Regions from separate parts of the Bradyrhizobium sp. SZCCHNR1098 genome, predicted to be linked through region 2. Evidence: predicted binding sites of a transcription regulator. Region 2 holds the regulator's gene; each other region holds the start of a gene.
The links. Region 2 encodes LexA, which represses DNA repair genes until DNA is damaged. Its sites were predicted from a motif close to TGTTCNNNNTGTGTTCNG; they were not measured.

Region 1: recA (recombinase RecA) is a predicted target of LexA. The motif match lies at 2,039-2,056, and genes of this name have one in related genera.
Region 3: QX135_RS17385 (single-stranded DNA-binding protein) is a predicted target of LexA. The motif match lies at 2,035-2,052, and genes of this name have one in related genera.

What each region holds. Positions count from the first base shown of each region.
Region 1 covers NZ_JAUEXY010000008.1:205,021-208,505, forward strand. Annotated here, with positions in the region: gene QX135_RS18745 (DUF1835 domain-containing protein) at 1-565, opposite strand, end outside; gene recA (recombinase RecA) at 859-1,947, opposite strand; gene QX135_RS18755 (hypothetical protein) at 2,511-2,804, shown strand.
Region 2 covers NZ_JAUEXY010000007.1:134,223-137,707, forward strand. Annotated here, with positions in the region: gene QX135_RS16795 (ComEC/Rec2 family competence protein) at 1-777, shown strand, start outside; gene QX135_RS16800 (hypothetical protein) at 732-950, opposite strand; gene QX135_RS16805 (hypothetical protein) at 1,174-1,614, opposite strand; gene lexA (transcriptional repressor LexA) at 1,873-2,571, opposite strand; gene glp (gephyrin-like molybdotransferase Glp) at 2,778-3,485, opposite strand, start outside.
Region 3 covers NZ_JAUEXY010000007.1:253,322-256,806, reverse strand. Annotated here, with positions in the region: gene gyrA (DNA gyrase subunit A) at 1-746, opposite strand, end outside; gene QX135_RS17390 (DUF2306 domain-containing protein) at 917-1,315, opposite strand; gene QX135_RS17385 (single-stranded DNA-binding protein) at 1,374-1,874, opposite strand; gene QX135_RS17380 (outer membrane protein) at 2,336-3,091, shown strand; gene QX135_RS17375 (outer membrane protein) at 3,284-3,485, shown strand, end outside.

The DNA.
Region 1 (3,485 bases), on a different contig from region 2:
CCTGCACGCAGCGGCGAAGCTGCGGCAGTGCACTGAGATCCTGCTTCAACAGATCGAACCAGGCTTGCGGCGTCGGCGCCCGAAACGCCCGCCATGCCAGATGACCCAGGTCGAGATGCTCACGTGCGAGCTCTACGCCGGCAATGGTCCGACCGGCGAGTCGCCCGGCCGGGGCATCGAATAGCGGTACATCGACATGCCGCAATACGATCTTCGTCGCGATCTCCGCGTGATGGCGCAGATAATCCAAGAGCCAGATCAGGACCAACTGGTCGTTCGGACGGGTCCCCATCCACAGCTCGACGCTATCGCAGCGGTCAACAAGTTCGAGAAAACTGTGACTCCGCCCGCCGGCCGCCATGACGTCGCTACGCGAGGCGAAATCCAACCAATGCCCCCGCTTCCGTCGCGTGGTGCGCTGGACGAGATACGCCGATAATTCGGCATCGGATGGCAGCGGTCCCCACACGAAACGATGGAGAATTGGCACCACCAGGTCGGCAAAGCCGCCCCTCCGAAGCGCTCCGGCGCTCGGATCATCGGCCGCTAGAATCAAACGCGTCATGCTGTTGGCTCCGGCACGGCCGATTGCCTCAAGGCGCTATCAACATATTCGCGATCGGCTCCCGGCGCCCAGGATCGGCGTCGGAAGTCTCGGTGCCGCCGTGCGGATCCGATCCGCTCGTCCGCGTGCACGCCTTCAGCTATTCGCGTTGAAGATCGTATCCGGCGCTCAGAGACGCATTCTCGCTGCATTCGGGAATGCAGCCGCAGATTTCGGCAGAGCACCACACATCTGCAAACGGGCGCTGGAACGTCGGCAACTCAACGTCCACGGCGCCCGCCGCCGCCGTGCCCCTACTCTTCCGCCGGCTCCTCGCCGTCGGCGTCGCGCTCGGCATTGCCGGCCAGGATCTGCTCGGCGATCAGGCCAGAGTTCTGGCGGATCGCGGCTTCGATCTTGGCAGTCATGTCCGGATTGGCCTTGAGGAACGATTTCGAATTCTCGCGTCCCTGCCCGAGACGCTGGCTATCGTAGGAGAACCAGGCGCCGGACTTCTCGACGATGCCGGCCTTGACGCCGAGATCGAGGATCTCGCCCATCTTGGACACGCCCTCGCCATACATGATGTCGAACTCGACCTGCTTGAACGGCGGCGCCAGCTTGTTCTTCACCACCTTGACGCGGGTGGTGTTGCCGATCACCTCATCGCGCTCCTTGATCGCGCCGATGCGACGGATGTCGAGGCGCACCGAGGCATAGAACTTCAGCGCGTTGCCGCCCGTGGTGGTTTCCGGCGAGCCATACATCACACCGATCTTCATGCGGATCTGGTTGATGAAGATCACCATGGTGTGGGATTTGTTGATGGAAGCGGTCAGCTTGCGCAGCGCCTGGCTCATCAGGCGGGCCTGCAGGCCCGGCAGCGACTCGCCCATCTCACCCTCGAGCTCGGCCTTGGGCACCAGCGCCGCGACGGAGTCGACGACCAGCACGTCGACCGCCCCCGAACGCACCAGCGTGTCGCAGATTTCCAGCGCCTGCTCACCCGTATCCGGCTGCGAGATCAGCAGCTCGTCGATGTTGACGCCCAGCTTGCGCGCATAGACCGGATCGAGCGCGTGCTCGGCATCGATGAAGGCGCAGATGCCGCCCTTCTTCTGCGCCTCGGCCACCGTGTGCAACGCCAAGGTGGTCTTGCCCGATGATTCCGGCCCGTAGATCTCGACCACCCGCCCTTTCGGCAGCCCGCCGATCCCCAACGCGATGTCGAGCCCGAGCGAGCCGGTCGACACCGTCTCGACATCCATCGAGCGGTCGTTCTTGCCCAGCTTCATCACCGAACCCTTGCCGAACTGACGTTCGATCTGGGACAGCGCAGCAGAGAGCGCCTTACTCTTATCCATTGAGGAACCTTCGACGATACGCAGGGCGGTGGCGGACATTGGCGCTCCTTATGGCGGGGATTCGCGAGATGGACAAACGGTTAACGAGGTCGGCCAGCAATCTTGAGGTGAATGTACTCCATCCGTTCTTTGTTCGCAATATGTTCTTCTCAACAATCACCGCTCTCAGCCCCCCCTGACAACCGCGGGGACACGCCTGCCACTCGGGGGCCGGCGCGCAGTCCACCGAGCAGCAGCGAGGGAGCGCTGCCCGATCAGCGCGCCCAGAAGCGAAGTACGGGGTGCTGGATGACGGCGACCGCGAAAGGATCCTGATCCGGCTGGAGGCGGAAGCCATGTGCGCGAGCGGCGCAGCCGCCGACCGGCGATCGCGCGGATGACGACCGGCCTGTCCGGGCGCTCCAATCTCGCTTCCCACGCCTGCGGCAGACGTCGACTCAATTATAAGTTGTTATTATCGTCTCGGCTTTGCCCTTATCATTCTGCTGGTCCTTCTCTATGAGCCTCGCACACCGCTTCCAATTTTCGGGACCAGCATGACCGGATCCAACAACGAACAGACCCTCACGTTGTGGCGCCCCGTCGGCCCAAAGGAGCTTGCCTTGATCGAGGCGTCGGGCATGCGTGCGTTTCCGCCGCGCCTTCCGGAGCAGCCGATCTTCTACCCGGTGCTGACCGAGGACTATGCCGTGAAGATCGCACGGGACTGGAACGTGCCGGCGAGCGGCCGCGGCCATGTGCTGCGCTTCGCGATCCTGCGAGGCTTCATCGACAACTACGAGGTGCGCGAGGCCGGCGGCCGCGAGCATCTCGAGTACTGGATTCCCAGCGAAGACCTCGCCGACTTCAACGCCGCGATCGTTGGACCGATCGTGCTCGTCAGGTCTTTCCCTTGAAACTACCAAACTCCTACACGCGTGCGTAGATCGCACATTCCGGGGTTCTCCTGACAGGAACGAAGTTCCCTCGCCTCTTCTGCTTTTGTTCGGCTCATCGTGCGTGCAGGCGCACGGTTTCGATGCAGATGCGCATGCAATGCTCGGCCGCGCGCAAGCTGTGTCCGGCCAGAAGTTCCGCAACAGAAGCGTCCGCGGATCTGCCGCGGCTTTCTGAGGCGGAATGGCACCCTGCGTTCCGACCGGAGCAATGGCCGGCGCGCGAACAGCTCGACGGCCGCCATATGACGAGCGACAGATGAAACGGCGCCCGCCAGGACGCTGTCTCGTGCCATGCCAGAGGGAGCCACGAGAGCCGTTCGCGCAGCCCCCTATGACCGGGCGAATGAGTGGGCCGAATGGAAGCCGGCGTGATCCGCATCACGCAGCACGCGGCGCTCACGACATCTTCAAGCCACAAACCATTGTCATAAACTTTGGGTTGCGTTATAGAATCATGGTTGTCGTACGTCTGAGCAAATTTTTGATCAGCCCCGGATTTGTTTGTTCGTTGCGATGATGGTCGCCGCACATTGTCAGTGGTGTATCGCCTTTGGTGTATCGCCCGTGGTGTGCCGTCGACCGATCCCTTGCAGCCTGCCAGCTACAACATTTGCAGGCTCCGTCACCCGTAGGCGCACG
Region 2 (3,485 bases):
CCGTTCGGGCTCGACGGTCCCTGGTGGACGCTGATGGGCCTCGGCATCGACTGGATGATCGCGGTGACGCGCTGGGTGGCGGCGCTGCCCGGCGCGGTCGGGCGCATCCCGGGCTTCGGCATCGGTCCGCTGATCCTGGCCAGCCTCGGCGTCATCCTGATCGGCCTGCTGCGCACACCGCTGCGCTGGTCGGGCGCCGTCGGGCTCGCGGTGGCCACCGCGTGGGCCGCCACGACGCCTCTGCCCGACGTCCTGATCGCCGGCGACGGGCGCGCGGTGGCGGTGCGCGGCCGTGACGGACGTCTGCATGTGATGCGCACCGGCAAGGACGTGTTCGCCACCAAGGAGTGGCTCGCGGCCGACGCCGATGCCCGGCTGCCGGCGGATTCATCGCTCGCCGATGGCGTCTCCTGCGACGAGGCGGGCTGCGTGGTCGCGATGGTCGACGGCCGATTCGCCGCCTTGACCCTGCGCGCCGAGGCGCTCGACGATGATTGCGCCCGTGCCGCGCTGATCGTCACCGCGCGCGCCGCGCCGTCATCCTGCGCGGCGGCCGTCATCGATCGCCAGCGCCTGCAGCAGCAGGGCGCCTTGATGCTGGTGCAGCGGGGCACCGGCTTCTCCGTCACGCCGGTGCGCGCCGGCGGCACCGACCGCCCGTGGTGGCCGGCGCCCGCCGAGGCCGGCGAGTTCGACACGACGCTGACGCCGCGTGCGCCGGTGTCGCGGCTTCAGGACGCGACGCCGCCGGAGACGGAGCAGGGCGAGCAGGATTGAGCGCCGGACAGCTCGAACGTGCTGAGATGATACAACGTGCTGAGATGATACTCGGTGTCGTCGGGTCCATCGAACAGCGAGGGACCTTCGACCAGCGTGAACGCAGCGCCCGGATATCGTTGCCAGACGGCGATGTCATCAACCGTGACCGTTAGCCATCCGAACGGAAGCATGTAGCGGCCGGGCTCGGTGATCCGGTCGGCCTTGTTCCAATCGATCTTGTTGACCGCGGCGGCAAGCTCCCCCGGCACACAATGCCGGCCGAGGGATGTCGTTCCTATTCGATGCGATGCCGGAGCGTGAGGTTCGCCCGAAAGGACCTTGCGCTTGCAGAAACCAAATCTCCCCCGGCCGAAAGCTCGCTCATGACCGAGAGAAATGCGGACGCGCAGGCGCTCAGGTGATGCTGATGCGGCGAATCGGTGTGGCCTGCGAAGCCGGAACGTCCTCCGCCATGCCCGGGCGGCGTTCGGCCGGCTGCTTGCTGACCGGCAATTGTAGCACGGTGACGCGCTGGCCCTCGCAGAGCTGGGTCACCAGCACGTGGCGGCCGTCGGCGAATTCGATCGCGTCGTGATGGCGATCGGGGATGTGCGTCTCGATGCTGTTGAACTTCGCGACGCGCTCGCGGATCGTCCGGGTCCAGAGCCAGCGGCTGTCGTAGCGGACGTCCTCGACAAATGCCAACTCGGTGCCGGGCAGCATGCAGACTGCGACGGTCGGCTCGCTCTCGAGGGCGAAGCCGCGGGTGGCGGTGCCGCGAAACGTCGTCGAGATCAACGTCTCGCCGACCTTGGCGGGACGGGACGCAACCGCATGGAGGCTGTAGTCACACATCGGATCGCTCCTCGTTGAGAGATAGCCGACCCACGCTCCCCCCGGACAGGCGCAGGCCTCTATCAGAGTGGACATCGAGGAGATGTTAGCGCGCGCTTCACGGCAATTCTGCGCTGATCTGCACCGCGTGCGCCCGCGGGCGATCACAAGCGTTTGAGCATGCCGCGCTGCACATCCTGAGGTGCATTCGCGCGTGACCAATTTCGATCGGCGGAGAAGCGCGTGCGCTCGCCGCCGATCGACCGATCGCGTCCGCGATCAGTACTTGCGATACAGCCCGACCAGCTTGCCTTGGATCTTCACCCGGTTGGGCGGCAGGATGCGCACCTCGTAGGCGGTGTTGGCCGGCTCCAGCGCGATCGATGCGCCGCGGCGGCGGAAGCGCTTCAACGTCGCTTCCTCATCGTCGATCAGCGCTACCACGATGTCGCCGGTGTCGGCGGTCTCGTTGCGCTGGATCAGCGCCATGTCGCCGTCGAGGATGCCGGCATCGACCATGGAGTCGCCGCGCACCTCGAGCGCATAGTGATCGCCGTTGCCGAGCATGTCGGCGGGCACGCTGATGGTGTGGCTGCGCGTCTGTAGCGCCTCGATCGGGGTACCGGCGGCGATGCGGCCCATCACCGGCACCGCGACGGGGCGCTCGCCATCGTCCAGCGCGGGAGTGCTGGTGCGCACCTTGCCGAGATTGCCCTCGATCACCGATGGGGTGAAGCCGCGGCGGTTGTTGGCAGCCTGTGACAGCTCGGGCAGCTTGATCACCTCGATCGCGCGGGCGCGGTTGGGCAGCCGGCGGATAAAGCCGCGCTCCTCGAGCGCCGTGATCAGGCGATGAATGCCGGACTTCGAGCGCAGATCGAGCGCATCCTTCATCTCGTCGAAGGACGGCGGCACGCCGGCTTCCTTGAGCCGCTCGTTGATGAACCGCAGAAGTTCGTACTGTTTGCGCGTCAGCATCTCGACCTGGTCCCCAGTTTGTTGTCGTCCGAGTCCAGGAGCTGCGCCTTGAGCACAAACCGGCTGAGAGCGCCTTGGAGTCGGACCATCATCGCGTCGCCCGCAACATACTAAAAACAAATCATGAACGGACACTATATGTTCGATGTGTGTTCCGCAATCCTTAAATTGTAGTGAACGGACCGGGCTTTGCCGGGGGAAACGGCCTAGCTCGGCAGGCGCAGGATCTCGCACGGGCTGCCGGCGGCGGCCTTCGGCGCATACGCCCGCCGGATCACCAGCGCCTGCGAGAGCGCGAGATTGCCGAGCAGCGACGAATCCTGCTGCGTCACCGGCGTTGCGATCAGGGTGCCGTCGGCGCGCTCTTCGAGCTGCGCCCGCAGATAGTCCTCGCGCGAATCGTTCGCCCCGAGCTCGCGGCCGAGCAGGGCGGTCTCGCGTGGCATGCGAGCTTCGTCACGGCCGAGCAGCCGCCGAATCAGCGGCACCAGGAACAGGATGGCGCAGACATAGGACGACACCGGATTGCCGGGCAGTCCGATCACCCTCATGTCGCCGAGCCGTCCGTGCATCATCGGCTTGCCCGGCCGCATCGCGATCTTCCAGAACGCCATCTCGATGCCCTCGGCTTCGAGCGCCTGCTTGACGAGGTCGTGATCGCCGACCGAGGCGCCGCCGGTCGTGATCAGGATGTCGGCCTTGGCCTCGCGCGCCCGCCGGATCCCGGCGACCGTGGCCTCCATCGTATCCGCGGCGATGCCGAGATCGATCGGTGTCGCGCCCTCGCTGCGCACCAGCGCCCGCAGGGCGTAGCCGTTGGAATAGACGATCTGGCCCGGGCCGGGCGTCGAGCCCGGCATCACGAGCTCGTCGCCGGTGGCGAGCAGCGCCACCTTCGGCCGGCACCGCACCGG
Region 3 (3,485 bases), 120 kb from region 2:
GAGCCGCGGCCCAGGTGGTAGGCCGAGCGGGCGCCCGCGCGGCCAAGAATGATGCCGCCGGTCGGGAAATCCGGCCCCGGAATGATGTTGATGAGGTCATCGATCGTGAGCGCGGGATTGTCGATCAGCGCGATGCAGGCATCGATCACCTCGCCGAGATTGTGCGGCGGGATGTTGGTGGCCATGCCGACCGCGATGCCGCCGGCGCCATTGACCAGCAGGTTCGGATATTTGGCCGGAAGAACCGACGGTTCCTTGTCCGAATTGTCGTAGTTCGGCTGGAAGTCGACGGTGTCCTTGTCGATGTCGTCGAGCAGCGGGATCGCCGACTTGGCGAGCTTGGCTTCGGTGTATCGATAGGCGGCCGGCGGATCGCCGTCGACGGAGCCGAAATTGCCCTGGCCGTCGATCAGCGGCACGCGCATCGAGAAGTCCTGCGCCATGCGCACCATGGCGTCGTAGATCGACTGGTCGCCATGCGGATGATATTTACCGATGACGTCGCCGACCACGCGCGCGGACTTGACGTATTTCTTGTCGGGCGTGTGCCCCTGCTCGTACATCGAATACAGGATGCGCCGGTGCACGGGCTTGAGGCCGTCGCGTGCATCGGGCAGCGCTCGCGACACGATCACGCTCATCGCGTAATCGAGGTAGGAGCGTTTCATCTCGTCGAGGATGGAAACGGGACGAATGTCGGAAGGTCCACCCGGCTCGCCGGGCTTCTCATCTTCTTTATCGGACAAAGGGGATACCGGTCGGTTTTGACACGCGAAAATCGCTTGGAATCATATAGCGCAGGAGCGCGCCGCAGGCCACCCCCAAACCGAGGTGGGCCGCGCTTTTTCTGCTCGCCTTTCCAGGGACTTAACCACATGACGCGGCTCCGCGAGGCCTGCTCGGGAACCGTCTCTGGCTAGGGCCCGAAGACCACCTTGTGCATGATCCGTCCGGGCAGCAGCGTGAACACTCCGGCAATCACGAGGGCACCGGAAAACAGCGTGATCATGGCCCGGCGATGGGCCGCCACCCGATGGCGGTGCGCAGCCCACACCGCAAGCGGCAGCACGGCCAACGTGTAGAGCGACAGCAGGTGGATCGGGCTCCATGGCCCGACCAGCCGGATGGTGTGGATCCAGAACGAGCTGGCTGCAACGGCCGCCATGAGCGCGACCCAGACCCAGCCGATCGTTCGATGCGGCAAGGTCCCCTTCGGGGCCGCGAACTGGACGAGTCCCAGCGCAAACGCCGTCATCGCGGCGACGGCGTGCAGCAGGACGGCGGGTTCAGCGGCGAGCAGCGGTGCGAAGCTCATGCAACACCCCCGTGGTCAGACGGCAGCGGCCTGAACGTCGTGCGGCCGCCCCTGCGCCTCAGAACGGAATGTCGTCGTCCATGTCGCTGTTGCGTCCGCCACCACCGGCCGAAGCGACCGCGCGGCGCGGAGGCGCCATCGACGGACCGCTGCTGCCGAAATCGCCGCCACCCATGTCATCGGAGAAGCTGCCGCCACCGCCGCCGCCCCGGCCATCGAGCATCGTCAAGGTCGAGTTGAAGCCCTGCAGAACGACCTCGGTCGAGTACTTCTCGACACCGCTCTGGTCGGTCCATTTGCGGGTCTGCAGCGCGCCCTCGATGTAAACTTTGGCGCCCTTCTTCAGATACTGCTCGGCGACCTTGCAAAGACCCTCGTTGAAGATCACCACGCGGTGCCACTCGGTCTTTTCCTTGCGCTCGCCGGTCGCCTTGTCGCGCCACGTTTCCGACGTCGCAATGCTCAGATTGGCGATCGGCCGCCCATCCTGCGTACGCCGGATCTCGGGGTCCTTGCCGAGATTGCCGACCAGAATCACCTTGTTCACACTACCCGCCATCACCACTCTCCCGCGGTTCTCGATCATCGGACCGGCCGTCCACACCGGCCTCACGGCGTCCGGTGGCTAACCCTTCCTCTCGCGGCGGACCCTATACGGTTGCCGCGCGGTCCACCCGCCCTGTCCATTGCTTATCCACATATAGCAGGCGGAAGGCCATTGTTCCAGTTTTGTTCGTGCGCATATGTCCACAACCGTGCGTCGAGTTCCGCGGAACTCGACGGAACCGCAAGTGCTCGCAAATGGAACCCGGAAAAAGTTCCCTATTCACGAAAAAGGGATTAACTTTCATCAAGTTAGCTCGCCGCACTTCCTCCTCGGCTGTGGCTTTTGGGAGACGGTATCCAGGGTTGAATAGCGTATATTTCCGGACGGATTGGGGCCGCAAGCGTGGTCGCACCAACTTCACAGAAGTGCGTCTCCGGGGACCAATTGGAGACGCCCAACGCGGGAGACTTGGGATGAAAAGAATTTTTCTCGGAGCTGTCAGCTTAATGGTTTTGGGGGCGCTGACGCCGGCGGGAGCCGCCGATCTCGCCGCCCGCCCGTACACGAAGGCCCCGGTGGTGGCGCCGGCGCCACTTCCGACCTGGGCCGGTTTCTATCTCGGTCTGCAGGGCGGCGGCGGCTGGGGCCGAAGCAAAGAGACCTTCTTCGGAGCGCCCAATACGGCGATCTTTGCCGGCACTCAGAACTATAACACCAGCGGCGGCTTCATCGGCGGTGTGGTCGGCTACAACTGGCAGGTCGACAACATCGTGTTCGGTCTCGAGGGCGACTATCACTGGGCCGACATCAACGGCCGGTCGGGCGTCATCAACGCCGGTCTCGGCGATACCTACTTCACCAGGCTGCGCGGCTTTGGCGACATCAAGGGCCGCCTCGGCTGGGCTGCGGGTCCGGCGCTGTTCTTTGTCAGCGGCGGCGCTGCCGTCGGCGATCTCCAACACCGCTACGACGCAGCGCTCAATGGCGGCGCGGCGAATAGCTTCGCTCAGAACAACTGGCGCTGGGGTTGGACGATCGGTGCCGGCGCCGAGTACATGTTCGCGCCGAACTGGTCGGCCAAGGTCGAATACAACTATCTCGACTTCGGCAAGAGCTCGATTCAGTACAGCGCGGTTCCGACCAATCGCTCCGAGTGGAGCGACACCGTGCACACCGTCAAGGCCGGCGTCTCCTATCACTTCAGCGGCCCGATCGTGTCGCGCTACTGATTGCACGCGCAAATCGAATGTGTCGAAAGGCCGGCTTCGCGCCGGCCTTTTTTGTGTGCCAGAACCGGTACTTGCTGAGCCGTTGTGTCATTTGGGTGACGGATTTTTACGACGGAAGGGGCTATCAAGGTCCGGCGGGTGGGCGTTGGTGAGAGTGTGCGTGCGGGCGTCGGACTTGGTTTGGGGAATGCGATGAGAAGGCTGTTGCTGGGGGCGACAACTTCGCTGGCGCTGGGGATTGCGCCGGCCATCGCTGCCGACTTGCCCGCGCGCACCTTCACCAAAGCGCCTGCGATGATCACGACGATCTATGATTGGAGTGGCTTCTATATCGGCCTGAATGCCGGTGGCGCATCGGCCCGCACCTGCTGGACCAACAAGGTCAGCTTCGCCG